4 regions of the Micromonospora sp. SYSU B005 genome follow, and region 2 is predicted to be linked to each of the others. Evidence: riboswitches for the same ligand, from Rfam matches in the RefSeq annotation. Region 2 holds a riboswitch; each other region holds the start of a gene.

Region 1 (4,174 bases), on a different contig from region 2:
GAGCCGAGCCGGTTCGTGCACCGGCAGCTCTGGGTGACCGGCCTGCTCGGCCTGTTCGGCGCGCCCGAGCCGTGGTTCGCCGACGACACCCCCGAGGTGCTGCCCGGCGCCTGAGCGCCGTTCACACCCCCTGCGGCCAGGGGACCTTCTACCCGTTGCCAGTCCGGCGTCGGTACGGGACGATCGTCGCGACGCACGACGGCGAGGGGGCCCGCTTGCAGAGCAGCGACAGCTTCAGCTACACCGTGCAGGCCCGGTGCACCCGGGCCGAAGCGGTGGCCCTGCTGGGTGACCTGAGTCGCCAGGGTGAGCTGCATCCGCTGATCGTCCGGGTCCGGAAGCTGCCGGCCCGGCCGGGCGCGCTGGCCAGCTACGCGATCACCGACCGGCTGCAACTCGGCCCGCTGCACTTCCCGGTCACGTACCAGGCGGACGTGCTCGTCGCGAGCGAGGACGAGGTCGTCACAGTGGCGCGGCAGCAACCCGCGACGACCGTCCGCAACCACACCCGCCTGCGCGACGAGCCGGACGGCACGGTACGCATCGACGTGGAGATCACGCTCACCGCGCCGGCGCCGCTGTTCGGGTACGCGTTCCGCCAGGCCCGGGCAGCTCACCTGGGCCTGGCGGCGCGTCTCGGCGCGACCCTGGAGGGCCGGCCGGCCTGATCCGGCCGACCCTGCAGGGCGTGCTCAGTACACCGACAGGTGCACGTGGTTGGTGTGGTCGCTGGACGGGTCGCCGTTGCCGCCGCTGTACGACTTCCACCCGCTGCTGGGCAGCCAGATCTGCTTGAACCAGATCACGTAGAGCACGGCGAGCGGGTCGGCGTTGCGCACGAAGTACGCGGCCAGGTTGTTGCCGTACGTCCGGTCACCGCCGGAGGCGACGCCGCCGAAGCCGTTCTTCTGCGCGGCGAAGTCGCAGGCCCGCCCCTTCGGATGCTCACCCGAGCCGCTCGGCCGGTGGCACGAGACGTACCTGGTGAAGCCGGCCGCCTTTGCCTGTTGCAGAGCGTGCAGCGTGCGCGGCGTGATGCAGCCGTTCGCCGGCGTCGGGTCGTTGACGCTGCACGACTCCGACGGCCAGGAGCCGTCCGAGTTGCGCGGCGCCGGCTTCGCGTTCTTGCTGGAGGTGCCCTGGACGCTGCCGCCGCCGCTGCTGTTGTTGCGCGAGGCGCGGTCGTTGGCGACCTCCAGGGCGCGCTCGGCCTGTTCCTTGCGCTTGCCCATCACCGTCACCTGCTTGCGCTGCTCGCGGATCTCCCCGTCGAGCTGGGCGCGGGTGCGGGTGGCCTCGTCCCGGGTGGTGATCAGGTCGCGCAGCGTACGGTCCTCGTGCGCGGCGACCTGTTCCAGCGCGGCGGCCCGGTCCATGAAGCCCTCCGGGCTGCTGCTGCCGAGCAGCGCCCCGGCGGTGCCCAGGCGGCCGTTGCGGTACGCCACCGCGGCGATCTCGCCGACCTTGGCGTCGCGTACGGCCAGCTCCGCGCCGACGGTCTTGAGCTGGTCGTTCAGTTGCTTCTGGCGGGTCACCGACCGGTTCAGCGCGGCTTTCGCCTCCAGCCAGCCCTTGCTGGCCGCGTCGAGCTGGGCGCGCAGTTCCGGTGTGCCGCCCTCGTCGTCGCCGCCGGGCGCGGCGGCGAGCAGGCCGGTCACCGGCGCCGCGGAGGCGGGGGAGACCGGAACGGTCGCGACGCCGAGGGTCAGCGTCGCGACGAGCAGGGCCGCCAACCGGGCGGCCGTCCGTCGTACAGGTGCCACTGGGGGCATTCACACGTCCTTCCGTCAACGCCGACCGGGTTAGCTGACGGGTTCGGGACGGAAGATCCCTACCGCTGACGCGGATGCACCCCACGTACGTGGTTCCCCGGCTCGTCCCTGCGGACGATTAGGCGACGGCCGCCCCACCGGGGCCGGGTGGCGTCCGCGGGTGCGGCCGCGACCGAGACTACCGGCGCTGCCCGGGCGCGGCTCCGTCGAGCAACGCCGCTAGGCGGGGCAAAACCGACATAAGACTACATTAGTCACAGTGATTTAAGTGTGTCCTAATCACCACTCGGTCTTGCCGCACACTCCGGCCGACGCTCCGGGTTCGACCTGCAACGTGGCGTGATCGATGGAGAAGTCCTCGTGCAGGGCGGCCCGCGCGGCGGCCAGCACCCCGGCCGGGTCCACGCCCGGGTCGGTGGTCAGGTGTGCCGAGGCCACCTCCATGCCCGAGGTGAGCGTCCAGACGTGCAGGTCGTGCACCTCGGCCACGCCCGGTACGGCGGCCAGGCGGTCGTGCACGGCGGTGACCTGGAGGTGCTCCGGCGCGGCCTGCACCAGGATGCGCAGCGCGGCCCGGCCGAGCCGCCAGGTGCGGGGCAGGATGAACAGGCCGATGCCGACGGCGACCAGCGGATCGGCCCACCACCAGTCGGTCACCGCGATGACCAGCGCGGCGGCGATCACGCCGAGCGAGCCGAGCAGGTCGCCGAGCACCTCCAGGTACGCCCCGCGCAGGTTGATGCTCTCCTTCGACCCGGCGCGCAGCAACGCGAACGCGACGATGTTGGCGAGCAGGCCGAGCACCGCCACCACGAGCATCGGGCCGGCCAGCACCTCCGGCGGCTCGCCGAACCGGCGTACCGCCTCGACCAGGACGTAGATCGCGACGGCGCCGAGCAGCACGGCGTTGGCGAGGGCGGCGAGCACCTCCAGCCGGTAGAGCCCGAACGTGCGCTGCGGGTCGGTGCCGGCGCGGCGGGTGGCGGTGATCGCCGCGAGCGCCATGCCGATGCCGAGGACGTCGGTGAACATGTGCCCGGCGTCGGAGAGCAGCGCCAGCGATCCGGTCGTGAAAGCGGCCACCGCCTCGACCACCATCAGGGCGGCGAGCAGCGCGAAAGCGGCCCAGAGGCGGCCCCGGTGGCGGTGCGCCGCGTTTGTCACCGCGCCGCTGTGGTCATGACCTGCGCCCACGCCAACACCCTCCCTGCCGCGTACCGGCCCGGCCCAATGTATGTTCACATCGCTATGTATGCAAGTGAACTGTGGGTGCCGGCGGGACCGGTCACCCCACCGGGTCGAGCGTGGTCAGACGCTGGGTGGCGCGGGACAGCGCCACGTACAGCGTGCGCACACCCGAGCCCGGGTCGGCCCGGATCTCGCTCGGCGCCACCAGCACCACGCCGTCGTACTCCATGCCCTTGGCCTGCAGGCTGGTCACCACCTGCAGGCGGCCCGCGCCGAGCCCGCCCAGCCAGCCGGCCACCTCGTCCCGGCGCGGCACCGGCGTGATCACGCCGACGGTGCCCTCCACCTGCGCGAGCAGCGCCTCCGCCGCCTCGACGGTGGCCGCCGGCAGGTCGGCGGCGGCCACCGTGCGCTCGACCGGCGGCACGCCGGTGGACCGCACCGCGTCGGGCAGCGGCAGGTCCGGGTAGAGGCGGCGGATCTCCGCCGCCGCCACCGCGAAGATCTCCGCCGAGTTGCGGTAGTTGGTGGTCAGCTCGTAGCGGTGCCGCTTGCGCCGGCCCAGCGCCTGGTCACGGGCCCGGTCCAGCTCCTGCGGGTCGCCGGTCCAGGCGGTCTGCGCCGGGTCACCGACCACCGTCCAGGACGCCAGCCGCCCGCGCCGGCCGACCATCCGCCACTGCATCGGCGAGACGTCCTGCGACTCGTCCACCACCACGTGCGCGTAGTCGCGGTAGTCGTCCGGACGCTCCCGCGCCGCAGCGCGGGCGGCGCGCTGCCGGTCGGCGTACGTGCTCAGCTCGCGCACGCCACCGGCGAGCTGGTACGGGTCGCGCCTGGGCCGGACCCGCTTCACCGGCTTGCCGAGCAGCGCGTCCAGCTCGTCCAGCAGCGCGATGTCGGCCACCGTCAGCCCCTCGGTCGCCAGCGTCCGGTAGGCGTCGCCGAGCAGCCGGATCTCCGCCGAGGAGAGGATCCCCCCGGCGTAGCGGCGCAGCCGGTCCGGGCGGGCCAGCCAGTCCAGCACGTGCCGCGGGTGCAGCCGGGGCCACCACGCCTTGAGGAACTCGCGGAACTCGGGCCGCTCGATGATCTCGTCCTCGAACGCGGGCTGCTCCGGCAGGCGTCCCACCCGCAGCGTGCGGGCCTGCGCGTAGAGCGCGGCGAGCACCGCGTCGAACGCCGCCCGGCGCACCTCGTTGCGGCGCGCCCCA
Region 2 (4,174 bases):
GGCCACCGAGTGGTTCGCCAACGAGCCGTCCAGCTACGACGCGCCGGACTTCCTGGTCGGCGAGAAGATCAACCTGGTCGGCTCCGGCCCGATCCGCAACATGTACAACCCGTCGGCGCTCGGCGACCCGAACTGCTACTCCAGCAGCATCCCGTCGACCGAGGTGCACGCCGCGGCCGGCCCGGGCAACCACTGGTTCTACCTGCTCGCCAACGGCAGCAGCCCGACCAACGGGCAGCCGTCCAGCTCGACCTGCAACGGCAGCAGCGTGACCGGCCTGGGCATCCAGAAGGCCATGAAGATCATGTACAACGGCATGCTGCTGAAGACCTCGTCCTCGTCGTACCTGAAGTACCGCACCTGGACGCTGCAGGCGGCGAAGAACCTCTACCCGGGCAGCTGCGCGGAGTTCAACACGGTCAAGGCGGCCTGGGACGCGGTGAGCGTGCCGGCCCAGTCCGGTGACCCGACCTGCTCCGGCGGCACCCCGACGCCCACCCCGAGCACCACGACCACCCCGCCGTCGGGCGGTTGCTCCGGCAACAAGCTCGCCAACCCGGGCTTCGAGTCGGGCAACGTGACCTGGAGCGCCTCGTCCGGCGTCATCACCACCGACAGCGGCCAGGCCGCGCACGGCGGCTCGTACAAGGCGTGGCTGGACGGGTACGGCTCGTCGCACACCGACACGCTCAGCCAGTCGGTGACGATCCCGGCCGGATGCCGGGCGACGTTGAGCTTCTGGCTGCACATCGACAGCGCGGAGTCGACCACCAGCACCGCGTACGACAAGCTCACCGTCAAGGCGGGCAGCACCACGCTGGCCACGTACTCAAACCTGAACAAGGCCACCGGCTACGTGCAGCGGTCCTTCGACGTCTCGTCGCTGGCGGGCACCACGGCGACCATCTCGTTCAGCGGCGTGGAGGACAGCTCGTTGCAGACGTCCTTCGTCGTCGACGACACCGCGGTCACCCTGAGCTGACCGTGGCGTAGCGCGGCCGGTCGTCGTCCTCCCGGCGGCCGGCCGCCTCGTCGTGTCAGGCCGGTGCCGCGTCGCGCGTGGTCGGCGCCGCGTGCGGGTGCGGCGCCTCGTCGTGCCGGGGCGTGTGCGGTCGGGTCAGACCGCGCGCCCGGCCCGGGACCCAGCGCCGCGGTCGCGGTGGATCCGCGCGGCCGCCTCGTGCATCGCGCGGCCGAACAGCTCGGCCTGGTCGCCCATGCTGCCGAGCCGGGCGGCGAGCGCGTCGGCGTCGGCCCGGGCCGACGCGCTGACCCGGTCGTCCAGCTCGGACAACGCGGCGTTGGCGGCGGTCACGAGGTGTCCGCAGAGGACGTCGAGGGGCTCGCCGGCCAGCTCCGGGTCGATCGTCACGGAATCGAGCCGGCCACCCTGGACGGCGACCGCGCGGACCCGGCCGCCGGCTGCAGTGCCCTCGGCGAGCAGCAGGTCGCCCGGCTCGCCGTCGGCGTGTGCCGAGGCCCGGGAGCGCATCGCGGTGAGCGCCTGCTGCGTGCGGGTCAGCAGCTCGTCGATGCTCGCGGCCGCCGAGAACGGGTCGTTGGTCATATCCGCGCTTTCTTCACGTCTTAGCCGAGCATGCGTGACCCTAGCAACCGGCTCCGACGAATCGCCGTCACCGGCCGGTCCGGGTCGCGTCCCGGCGCCGCGAGCAGGCCGGACACCGGCCACGCGGCGTGTCGCGGACGGCCGGGCGCCCGGCCGGGACGAACCGGCCGGGCGCTCGGACGAGGTCAGCGCAGGCGCAGCTGCTGACCGGGGAAGATCAGGCCCGGGTCGTCGCCGACCACGGCGCGGTTGCGCTCGTGCAGGGCACGCCAGCCGCCGTCGACGCGCTGCGCCACGGCGATCTCCGACAGCGTGTCCCCGCGCCGGACGACGTACGTCCCGGCGCCGGACGACGGCCGCGGCGCCGCCTTCGTCGTGGCGCGTTCCGGCGCGGCCTTCGTCGCGGCGGCCCGCTTCGGCGCCGCCTTCCTCGGTGCCGCCTTCGTGGTGGCCCGCTCGGACCGGGTCGCCGTGCTGGCCGAGCCGCCCTTCTTGCCGCAGACCGGCCACGCGCCGATGCCCTGGCCGCGCAGCACCTTCTCCGCGACGGCGATCTGCTCGGACCGGCTGGCCAGGTCGGCGCGCGCGGCGTACTTCTGGCCGCCGTAGCCGTTCCAGGTGGTGCGGGAGAACTGGAGCCCGCCGTAGTAGCCGTTACCGGTGTTGATCTTCCAGTTGCCGCCTGACTCGCAGCGCGCGACCGCGTCCCAGTTGACGCCCGCGCTGGCCGGAGCGGCCGGGCCGAACAGGGTCGCGGCGCCGACGGCGGCGCCGGCCAGGACCGCTCCGAGAGCGGTACGGCGGCTTCGGGCTGAGTATTCAGTTGCCATGTGGATTCCTCCACGCCGACGAGGTGAGCTGTCGGGTTCGGGCCGAGGAGCCCGGCCGCCGGTGGCGGCTTCACCCCGAGGTGACGATGCACCGTGGAACGTGTGGTTCCCCCGCTCCCGCACGAGGTTCGGTTACCGGGGCCGGCGGCGGGATTTGGCGTTTCCGGCCTGCGGTGTCCGCGTCTGCGAACGAAACCGACGCTAGGAGCGATTTGTGATGATCGTCCACTTCTTGTGACGCTCTTCACCCGGCCGGGCGACCGGCGGCGGCGCTACGGTGGCAGGGCCAGGCAAGATCACGGGAGGGCTTGACGGATGACCGATCACGGACACGAGCTGACCTTCGGCGGCTTCATCACCCCCGCCGCCGGGCAGCCCGACCAGGTGGTGGCGCTGGCCCGGCTCTGCGAGCAGGTCGGGCTGAACCTGGTCACGTTCCAGGACCACCCCTACCAGCCGGGCTTCCTGGACACCTGGACGCTGATGTCCTACGTGGCCGCCGCGACCGAACGTATCCGCCTGGCCGGAAACGTCCTCAACCTGCCGTTGCGCCAGCCGGTGGTGCTGGCCCGCAGCGTCGCCAGCCTGGACCTGCTCACCGGCGGCCGGGTCGAGCTGGGACTCGGTGCGGGCGCGTTCTGGGACGCGATCGAGGCGGCGGGCGGGCGACGCCTGTCCCCCGGCGCCGCCGTCGAGGCCCTCGACGAGGCGATCCGGGTGATCCGCGAGGTCTGGGACACCGACCGTCGCGGCATGATCCGCGTCGACGGCGAGCACTACCGGGTGGTCGGCGCCAAGCGCGGTCCGGCGCCCGCGCACCCGGTGGGCATCTGGGTCGGCGCGTACAAGCCGCGCATGCTGCGCCTGGTCGGCCGCGCCGCGGACGGCTGGCTGCCGTCCCTGTCGTACCTGCCGAAGGGCCCCGACGAGCTGCCCGCCCTGAACGCGCTCGTCGACGAGGGCGCTCAGGCCGCCGGGCGCGACCCGGCCACGATCCGCCGCATGCTCAACGTGACCGGCACGTTCGCCCGCTCGTCGGCCGGTTTCCTGGCCGGGCCGCCGGAGCAGTGGGTGGAGGAGCTGGCCGGGCTCACCCTGGAGCACGGCATCACCACGTTCATCCTCGGCAGCGACGAGCCGCGCGCGATCCAGATCTTCGGCCAGGAGGTCGCGCCCGCCGTGCGGGAGCTGGTCGCCGCCGAGCGCACCGCGCCCGCCGGCGGAACCCGCACGGCCGCCGACGAGCAGACCGCCGCCGCCGGCCCGAGCACGCTCGGCGTCACCCCCACCCCCGACCCGGGGGTACGCCTGAGCGCGCGCCGCCCCTGGGACGAGTCCACCCGCCCGAGCGCCCCGCCGCCGCCGGCCGGGCACGTCTACCCGGCCCGCGGACAGGCCGCCGGGCAGCACCTGGTGGACGTGCACGACCACCTGCGCCAGGAGCTGGCCCAGGTGCGCGATCTGCTGGAACAGGTCAAGCAGGGCACTGTCTCGCCGGGCCGGGCGCGGGCCGCCCTCAACGAGATGACCATGCGGCAGAACAACTGGACGCTCGGGGCGTACTGCGCGGCGTACTGCACGATGGTCACCCAGCACCACGGGCTGGAGGACGCCTCGATCTTCCCTCACCTGCGCCGCTCCGAGGCCGGGCTGGCGGCAGTGCTGGACCGCCTCGAGGAGGAGCACGTGGTGATCCACGGCGTGGTGGAGAGCGTCGACCGGGCGCTCGTCGAGCTGGTCCGGCACCCCGGCGACTTCACGCAGCTCCAGGAGGCGG
Region 3 (4,174 bases), on a different contig from region 2:
TGGGCCGCCGCACCGGCCGGCCCGCGGGCCCCGCCCGCCCGCTGACCCGCTCACGGGCCGCGCCCGTCTTCCGCACCCACTCGCACGTCATCCCCCGCGCCCGCCCTGGTGGCCTTACCGGCCCGCCCCGGCGAGATCGTGCGGGTCCTCCCGCCAGGTCCTTCCCGTGAGGTGCCGACCATGTCCCAGACCGCTCTGTACCACTTCCTCACCTCCGTGCCCGAGGCCGCCGCCATCTGGTCCTTCCTCCTGCTGCTCGCCCTCGGCCTGCTCGCCGCCCTCGTCGCCCGGCCCGAACGCGACCCCGTGCCGAAGGCCGCCCCCGAACCGGCCGACGCCGACGCCGCCCGCCACGACGACCTGATCCGGTACGCCGAGGAGGTCGCGGTGGCCGCCGCCGGAGCCGCCCAGACGGCCCGTCGCCGCCGGGAGCGGTGGCTGGCCGCGCAGGACGAGGCGGACCGGGCCTGGACCGCGTACGACGAGGCGGACGCCGCCGCCCGCCGCTTCGCCGGTGCCGCCGCGCTGCCCGCCCCGCGCACGCCGCGCACCCCTGCCGAGTACGCGGCCCGGGAGCGCTGGCTGCACCACGCCGCCATGACGGCGCACTGGCGGGGCGACCTGACCGCCCGTCAGCTCGCCGACGTGCTGGCCCGCCGCAACGGATGGGATCCGCGCCGGCACCCGGCCGAGCAGGAGATCGTGCTGGCCCGCACCGTCCGGGACGGGCGCCGGGCCGGATGGGAGAGCGCCGCCGCGCGGGAGCGGACGGCCTGGCGGGACGCGGAACTGGCCGCCGAGGCCGCCCGGACGCTCGCCGCCGAGGCGTACGCGGCCACCGCGGCGCTGCGGCCCGCCCCGGCGTACCGGAGCGCGACGGCGAGCGCCCAGCCGGTGGCCGCTACGGTCCGTAACGCCCGCTGGCGCCCGGCCCGGGTCGGCTGAGGTCTCGTCTCGACCGAATCGTTACCCGGAATGTGGTGAGCCCGGTCACCCGGGCCGTCGAAACGGGCGCCGGGCGCAGAACAGGTCATCGAGTCCCGCGATTGCCGGTCGGGTGCTCGCCGTCTGTCCGCTTTCCGCCGCCGGGCGCCGTCGAAACTGCTTGTCCCATTGAGCGAAGTCAGTAACCGGGTGTTCCGAAATCCGTTACCGCGGATCACGTTTACGCAGGTGGGAGCGCTTGGCAGGGGACATACCCACCGGTAGTGTCGGCGCGTCCGATGCGGTAATCGATCGCCGACGGCGACGCCGCGCCGACCCGCCTAATCGTGTTCCACGAACCGGGGACCCATGAGCACCATCGGGGTGAATCCGCGAGCCCACGGCCCGCGGTAGGGCGTACTTCCCGCCCGAATCCGTCAGCTAACCCGGTCGGCGGCCACGGAAGGAGTAACCCCTCTTGCCCACCCCTCGATCGTCCCCCCGCCTCCACGGCGAAGCGGTGCCCGTCCGCGCCTGACGCGCGACCGGCAACCGCCCCCTGGGCGCCCGGCATCACGGGCGTTCCCGATCCCCCGGCCATCCGGCCCCGCCAGCACGTGTGAGTTCCTCCGCGTGCCGGGCCGGCGTGTGCCGCTCACGCCCCGTGGAGGATTTCGTGAAGCACCACCTGAAGCGTCAGCTGCGACGGATCGTCACCGAACGCCCGTACCAGATCATCGCCGGATCGGCCGCCGCGCTCGTGCTGGCCGCCGGTGCCGGAACCGTCGCCACCGCCGGTGACGACGCCCCGGTCCAGGAGAACACCGCCGCGGTCGCCGACCTCGGCGCCGCCCGCCTCGGCGAGCAGCCCGCCAGCCGCAGCGAGGCCCGCATCGCCGTGCCGCAGACGTCGTCCAGTGCCTCCGCCTCGCCCAGCGCGTCGCCGAGCGCCTCCCCGTCCGCGAAGGCCGCCGCCGACCCGGACACCACGCCCAAGGCCAAGCCGAAGCCGCCGTCGAGCAAGTCGCTCGACTACGACTACCAGGCACAGATCAACTACTTCTACTGCGGCCCGGCCGCGGTGCGCAACGCGCTCAGCGCCGCCGGCATCGAGCGCAGCCAGGACGCGCTCGCCGGCCCCCTCGGCACCACCGAGATGGGCACCAACTCGGCCGAGGACACCACCCGGGTGCTCAACCAGCAGGTCAAGGGCAACCCGTACCGGACCCGCATGATTCCCGGCTCGGCCACCCCGGCTCAGATGGACCGCCTCCAGGCCGACGTGGTCGAGGCGATCAGCAACGGCCGCGGGGTCGTCGCGAACGTCGCCGGTACCGCCACCGACACCAACGGCGGCTGGCACTCGTTCCCGGGCGGCCACTACGTCGCGGTGGTCGGCTACAAGGACGACGGCCGGACCGTGCGGATCGCCGACTCGGCCGACCCGTCGCTGCCGTCGTACTGGGTCACCACGATCGACCTGGCGCACTGGATCGCCAGCCGCGGCTACTCCGCCTGACCGTCCCACAGCCCCGAAGGCCGGCACCCCACCCGGGGCGCCGGCCTTCCCCGTCCCGGCCCCTCACGCGGCCCCCTTCGGCGCGCCGATCTTGGACTTGTGGCGCCCAGTATGCCCGGCTCGCCCGCTATGGAAGGTGCCACAACTCCAAGATCGAGGGTGAGGGCGGCGTGTGGGCGGCCGGAGCCGCGGCGAGGGGGTCGGCGGGGTTCGGTCTCGCGTGTCCGGGGCGGGCGGTGGCAGACTGCGCCAATGGGCGATGCGACGGGGAAGCGGCACCTGATTCTCCTGCACGGCATGGGTGCCACCGGCGAGGTGTGGCTGCCCTGGGCGCCGCTGCTGGAGCGCCGCTGGCCCGGCCGCTGGCTCGCCCCCGACCTGGCCGGTCACGGCTGGTCGCCGCCGCTGCACGGCTACTCGTTCGAGGCCCTGGCGCAGCGCGTGGTGGACGGGCTCGGGCCGGTGCGGCTCGGCCCCGACGACCGGCTGGTGCTGCTCGGGCACTCGCTCGGCGGGGTGGTGGCGCTGGCGCTCGCGGCCCGGCAGCGGGGGCTCCCGGTCGACGCGGTGGTCGGGCTCGGCATCAAGGCGGTCTGGTCTCCGGCCGAGCTGGCGAAGTCGGCGGAACTGGCCGCCCGGCCGGTCACCTGGTTCGCCACCCGTGACGAGGCGGCCCGCCGCTACCTGCGGGTGTCCGGGCTCGCCGGGCTGTTCGCCCCGGACCACCCGGTGGTGGAGGCGGGACTGCGGCGGGAGGAGGGCCGCTGGCGGCTCGCTATGGACCCGGCCGCGTTCGCGGTCGGGGAGCCCCGGCTGCCGGTGCTGCTGGCGGCCACCGATGTGCCGGTGCTGCTGGCCCGCGGCGAGGCGGACACGATGGTGACCGACGCGCAGCTCAAGGAACTGGGCGTGCCGGTGGCGACGCTGCCCGGGCTGGGCCACAACGCGCACGTCGAGGACCCGGAGGCGGTGCTCGCCCTGCTCGACCCGTACCTCTGAGCGGGCGAGCCGGCCCGCGACGGGCCGGCTCGCGCTTCTAGCGGGCCGCGCGCGGCCCCGGGACCGCCCAGTCGGGCTCCAGCTCCCGGCGGGCGGCGGAGAGGAACGCCTCGGCGTAGGCGTCGGCGGGGAAGTCGCCCAGGTAACGGGTACGTGCCGCCCAGCGCTGTGCCGCCTTCGGGTCGGCGTCCAGCAGGTCGGTGAGCACCTCGTCCACGTTGGACATGTCGCGCCGCAGCACGTAGCCGGACGCCGCGAGCGGGAACCGCTCGACGAAGTGCTCACCGTCGGCGCCGGTGTCGGTGACCGCGTACGGCTTGCCGGAGTAGAGCCAGTCGGAGATGACTCCGGAGACGTCGGAGACCAGCGCGTCGGCGCGGTTGACGCATTCGGTGAGCGTCAGCTCGCGGCTCGCGGCGGCGCCGAACAGGTGCGGCCGGCCGGTCTTCGCCCGGTCGGCGGCGAGCAGTTCGGTGAGCCGGGCGAGCTGACGGGCCGAGGCCGGGTTCTTGCCGGTGTACGGGTGGGCGCGCAGGATCACCGCGGCACCCCTGTCGATCAGCCGGCGGATCAGCGTCTCGGCCACCGGCAGCGAGCAGTAGTTGGCGTCGGCGTGGTGCCCGGTCCAGGTCGGGGTGTAGAGGACCGTCGGGTGGGCCGACGGGGTGACCGGCTCCCGGCGTACCTCGATGGCCTCGACCTGGGGACGGCCGACCACGACGAACTTGTCGG
Region 4 (4,174 bases), on a different contig from region 2:
CACTTGGCGGTCGGCGCGGAGGCCGGGTTGAGGAACCACGCCTTCTGGCCGAGGTACCAGATCGCCGTCCAGTCACCCTGGCGGCCGGCGAGCGCGTACGTCTGGCCGGCGGAGGCGCGGGCGCCGTGGTCGGAGATGTACATGGTGTCCGGCGTACCGTCCGGGCGCAGCCCGAGGTCGTTGACGAGCGGGGCGTCCGGGCTCGGCGCGGTCCGCAGGATCACCGCGGAGGAACCCCGCGACGGGCACGGCTCGGCCGGCGGCCGGGGCGTCGGGACACCGGGCGGCTGCTGGTTGCAGCCGGTGAACGCCGGCCGGTTGGTGGCGAAGTCCGGGTCGATGGTGACCAGGCCGGTACGGGGCGTGCCGGTGCTGCGGAACGGCGCCTTCATCAGGTCGAAGTAGTGCGACCAGTCCCAGTACGGTCCCGGGTCCCAGTGCATGCCGCCCACGTTGGCGGCGGTGATGCCGGGCACGTTGTCGTGACCGATGATGTGCTGCCGGTCCATCGGGATGCCGAGCTTCAGCGCGAGGTGCCGCACCAGCTTGGCGGAGGTGCGGTACATCGCCTCGGTGTACCAGGTGCCCTGACCGGCGAAGCCCTCGTGCTCCAGGCCGATGGACTTGGCGTTGACGTACCAGTTGCCGGCGTGCCAGCCGACGTCCTTGGTCTTGATGTGCTGGGCGATGTAGCCGTCCACCGAGCGCAGCGTGTAGTGCCAGCCCAGGTAGTCGGCCCGCTTCACCAGGTCGACGCTCGGGCCGAAGTAGCCCTCGGTGTCGTGGATGACGATGTACTCGATCTTCTGCTGCTTCGGCCGGTCGCCCAGGTCGTGGTTGCCGTAGTCGCCCGGGTCGTTGCTGAGCTGCTCGTACGGCGCGGGGATCCACTCGCAGGCCAGCCGCACCGGGCACTCCAGCCCGTCCGGCCGCTCGGCGTTGCGCAGGCCGAGGCGGGCCAGCCGGGACCGGTCCGGCGTCGCGGCGGTGGCGGCGAGCGTGACCCGCTGGCCGTCGTCGGTGGTCCGGCTGGCGCCCTGGCCGAGCTGGTCGTAGACCTCGTCGGCGAAGGCCGCCGCGGCGTCCGAGGTGTCCGCGCCGGAGTACCGGGCCACCGCGGCGTACCAGGCCGCCGGGTCGGTGCCGGCGCCGACCGGCCCGCCCAGAGCCTTCTGGTACGACGCCAGCAGCGCCGCGCCACCGCGGATGTTCGCGGCCGGGTCGGTGCGCAGCGTGCCCGCGTCGAGCCCGGTGAGCGCGGCGGCGGCGTCGAGCGTCTGGAGCGAGGCGGGCGGCAGCGGGGTCTCCCGCTCCGGCGCGGCGGCGGTGGCCGGGTCGAGCTTCAGCGGCCGGGAGTCGTCGCCGCGCGGGTCCTCGTCCTCGTCGACGTGGGCGCTGCCCGGCATGGCGAGGATGTGCGCGGCGTCGGTCAGGTGCATCGGGCCGTAGCCGCCGCTGGTGCTCGGCTGCCCGGGGTGGGTGTCCCAGCGGGACTCCAGATAGGAGACGCCGAGCAGCACGTTCTGCGGCACGCCGTACTCGGCCGCCGCGGCGGCGTATTGTTGTTGCCTGTCGCTCGCGGGCGCGGACGTGTCCGGCGCGGCGGTCACCGGGCCGGTCGTCGCCAGCGCGGTGGCTGTCGCCACTGCGGCGGCGAGCAGTATCCGTCTGCCCGACGGCGGGGCGGAGAGGTGCATCGAACCTCCTGGACAGGGATGGGGGTCACTGCGTCTCCACCCTCACTCCGCACACCCACGGGGGTCAATACCTTTCCAGTGAGTAATCAGCCTTGAAAGAAAATTTCACCTCCGACCTGGGTGCGGCCCGTCATCGCGTACGGAGTGTCACAGCGCTGGAAGTTGCGGATCGATAACGGTGGTCCCTACTCTGGTGAATCGTCGGCCGCACGTCTCACCGTCCAACCCGGTCGGTGACGGTCCGACACCGCCGAGTCGCCTCCGGGCGAGCCGGGGAACCAGGTACCTGGGGTGAATCCGCAGCGATGCGGTAGGGCGGCTCCCTTCCCGCCCGAATCCGTCAGCTAACCCGGTAGGCGGTACGGAAGAAGGAGTACGGACGCCCGGTGGCACTCCATGCCCCGCGGCCGTCGTCGAGCCGGTCGGTCGACCGGTCCACGGCTGTGCCGCGTACCCGCTGGTCCCGCTTCACCACAGCCCTCGCCGCCCTCGTCGGCACCGCAGTCGTCCTGACCGGCGGCGCCACGGCGGCACACGCCGAACCCTCGGTCGCCGAGATCGAGGCCCAGATCGACCGCGACTGGAACAAGCTCGAACCGGTCATCGAACAGGTGAACGCCGTACGCGAGCAGCTCGCCGCGCGGCGCAAGCAGGCCGACGTGCTCGGCCGGCAGATCGCACCCCTCCAGGCCCGGGTGGACGCCGCACTCGGTCAGGTCGGCGGGCTCGCCGCCGACGCCTACAAGGGCGACAACCTCTCCACAGTGAACGCGCTGCTGGGCAGCCGCTCACCCGGTGACCTGGTCACCGGCCTGGAACTGCTCGACCGCTTCGCGCACCGCCAGCACGAGCAGGTGCGCTCCGTGGCCGCGCTGCGCGACGAGCTGGCGGCGAAGAAGAAGCCGCTGGACGAGATGATCGCCGGGCTGGCGCGTACCGAGGCCCAGCTCGCGGCGAAGAAGAAGCAGATCGACGCCGAGATCGCCAAGTTGGAGAAGCTGCGGCTCAAGGTGTACGGCAAGGGCGGCGGCGGCCCGCTGCGCCCGGCGCCGTGCCCGGCCGGCTACCCCGGCGGCCCGGCCGGTGCGGCGGTCAAGTTCGCCTGCGCCCAGATCGGCAAGATCTACGTCTGGGGCGCGGCCGGGCCGGACCACTTCGACTGCTCGGGCCTCACCATGGCGGCTTGGGCCAAGGGCGGCGTCTCGCTGCCGCACAGCGCACGCCAGCAGCACGGCGTGACGAAGCGGATCAGCCGGGCCGAGCTGCGCGCCGGTGACCTCGTCTTCTACTACGGCGACCTGCACCACGTGGCGATGTACGTGGGCGACGGCTGGGTGGTACACGCCTCCCAGTCCGGCAAGCCGATCACCATGAAGCGGGTCGACGACGGCGACATCAACAGCTACGGCCGTCCCGGCTGAGGTGTAAGGAAGGGCCCCCCTCTTAACGCCTCCGGTAGAGGAGGGGGCCCCTATTAACAACTGCGGGCGTCGTCAGCGCGTCGGCCAGGTGCGCCAGCTCTGCCAGGACCGGCTCGGCGTCGGACCGCGCTGCCCCTGGTAACGCGAGCCGTAGACGGCCGAGCCGTACGGGTGCTCGGCCGGCGAGGAGAGCCGGAAGATGCAGAGCTGCCCGATCTTCATGCCCGGCCAGAGCGTGATCGGCAGGTTCGCCACGTTCGACAGCTCCAGCGTGACGTGGCCGGAGAAGCCGGGGTCGATGAAACCTGCTGTCGAGTGCGTCAGCAGCCCCAGCCGCCCCAGGCTCGACTTGCCCTCCAGCCGGCCGGCGAGCTGGTCACCCAGCGAGATCACCTCAAGCGTGGAGGCGAGCACGAACTCGCCCGGGTGCAGCACGAACGGCTGCCCCTCCGGCACCTCCACCATCGACGTCAGGTCGTCCTGCTGCACCGACGGGTCGATGTGTGTGTAGAGGTGGTTGTTGAAGACCCGGAACAGCCGGTCCAGGCGTACGTCGATGCTCGACGGCTGCACCAGCGTGGGCTCGAAGGGCTCCAGCGCGAGCGTGCCGGCCTTGATCTCGGAGATCAGGTCGCGGTCGGAGAGCAGCATCGGAACACCATAGCGACCGGTACGGGTGACCTGCGTGTCGCACTACATCTTCGTACACGTGTTCGATAGAGTGTCCACATGGCTTCCTGGTCCGAATTCGCCGCCGACGAGCCCCGCCTCGCCGACGAGATCCGCCTCCTGATGCAGCAGTACGGGCCGGGCTTCGGCTACCTCGCCACGGTCCGCGCCGACGGTGGCCCCCGGGTCCATCCCGTGTCCCCGGTGATCACCGACGACGGCCTGTGGTGCTTCGTCATCGACTCGCCGAAGCGCCGCGACCTCGAACGCGACGGCCGCTACGCGCTGCACTCGTTCCCGCCGGAGGAGAGCGATGACGAGGCGTACATCGCCGGGCGCGCACGACCGGTGACCGACCCGGCCACTGTGACGCGGCTGGCCCGGATC

What was found. A riboswitch is a leader RNA that binds a small molecule or an ion and turns the genes downstream of it on or off. The one in region 2 is predicted to bind cyclic di-AMP.
Region 1: another riboswitch for cyclic di-AMP. It lies ahead of SM452_RS25610 (coiled-coil domain-containing protein); the one in region 2 lies ahead of SM452_RS07355 (LysM peptidoglycan-binding domain-containing protein).
Region 3: another riboswitch for cyclic di-AMP. It lies ahead of SM452_RS10595 (C39 family peptidase); the one in region 2 lies ahead of SM452_RS07355 (LysM peptidoglycan-binding domain-containing protein).
Region 4: another riboswitch for cyclic di-AMP. It lies ahead of SM452_RS24505 (C40 family peptidase); the one in region 2 lies ahead of SM452_RS07355 (LysM peptidoglycan-binding domain-containing protein).

Annotation. Positions count from the first base shown of each region.
Region 1 is NZ_JAXCFU010000014.1:93,413-97,586, forward strand. It holds gene SM452_RS25600 (STAS domain-containing protein) at 1-114, shown strand, start outside; gene SM452_RS25605 (SRPBCC family protein) at 216-668, shown strand; gene SM452_RS25610 (coiled-coil domain-containing protein) at 693-1,772, opposite strand; cyclic di-AMP (ydaO/yuaA leader) riboswitch at 1,777-1,907, opposite strand; gene SM452_RS25615 (cation diffusion facilitator family transporter) at 2,052-2,966, opposite strand; gene SM452_RS25620 (HelD family protein) at 3,058-4,174, opposite strand, start outside.
Region 2 is NZ_JAXCFU010000002.1:457,835-462,008, reverse strand. It holds gene SM452_RS07365 (M4 family metallopeptidase) at 1-982, shown strand, start outside; gene SM452_RS07360 (YbaB/EbfC family nucleoid-associated protein) at 1,118-1,567, opposite strand; gene SM452_RS07355 (LysM peptidoglycan-binding domain-containing protein) at 1,753-2,397, opposite strand; cyclic di-AMP (ydaO/yuaA leader) riboswitch at 2,396-2,541, opposite strand; gene SM452_RS07350 (LLM class flavin-dependent oxidoreductase) at 2,713-4,174, shown strand, end outside.
Region 3 is NZ_JAXCFU010000003.1:304,164-308,337, reverse strand. It holds gene SM452_RS10605 (hypothetical protein) at 1-45, shown strand, start outside; gene SM452_RS10600 (hypothetical protein) at 181-945, shown strand; cyclic di-AMP (ydaO/yuaA leader) riboswitch at 1,253-1,395, shown strand; gene SM452_RS10595 (C39 family peptidase) at 1,589-2,443, shown strand; gene SM452_RS10590 (alpha/beta fold hydrolase) at 2,696-3,442, shown strand; gene SM452_RS10585 (CDP-glycerol glycerophosphotransferase family protein) at 3,480-4,174, opposite strand, start outside.
Region 4 is NZ_JAXCFU010000013.1:22,644-26,817, reverse strand. It holds gene SM452_RS24510 (N-acetylmuramoyl-L-alanine amidase) at 1-1,697, opposite strand, end outside; cyclic di-AMP (ydaO/yuaA leader) riboswitch at 1,936-2,070, shown strand; gene SM452_RS24505 (C40 family peptidase) at 2,084-3,118, shown strand; gene dcd (dCTP deaminase) at 3,191-3,769, opposite strand; gene SM452_RS24495 (pyridoxamine 5'-phosphate oxidase family protein) at 3,848-4,174, shown strand, end outside.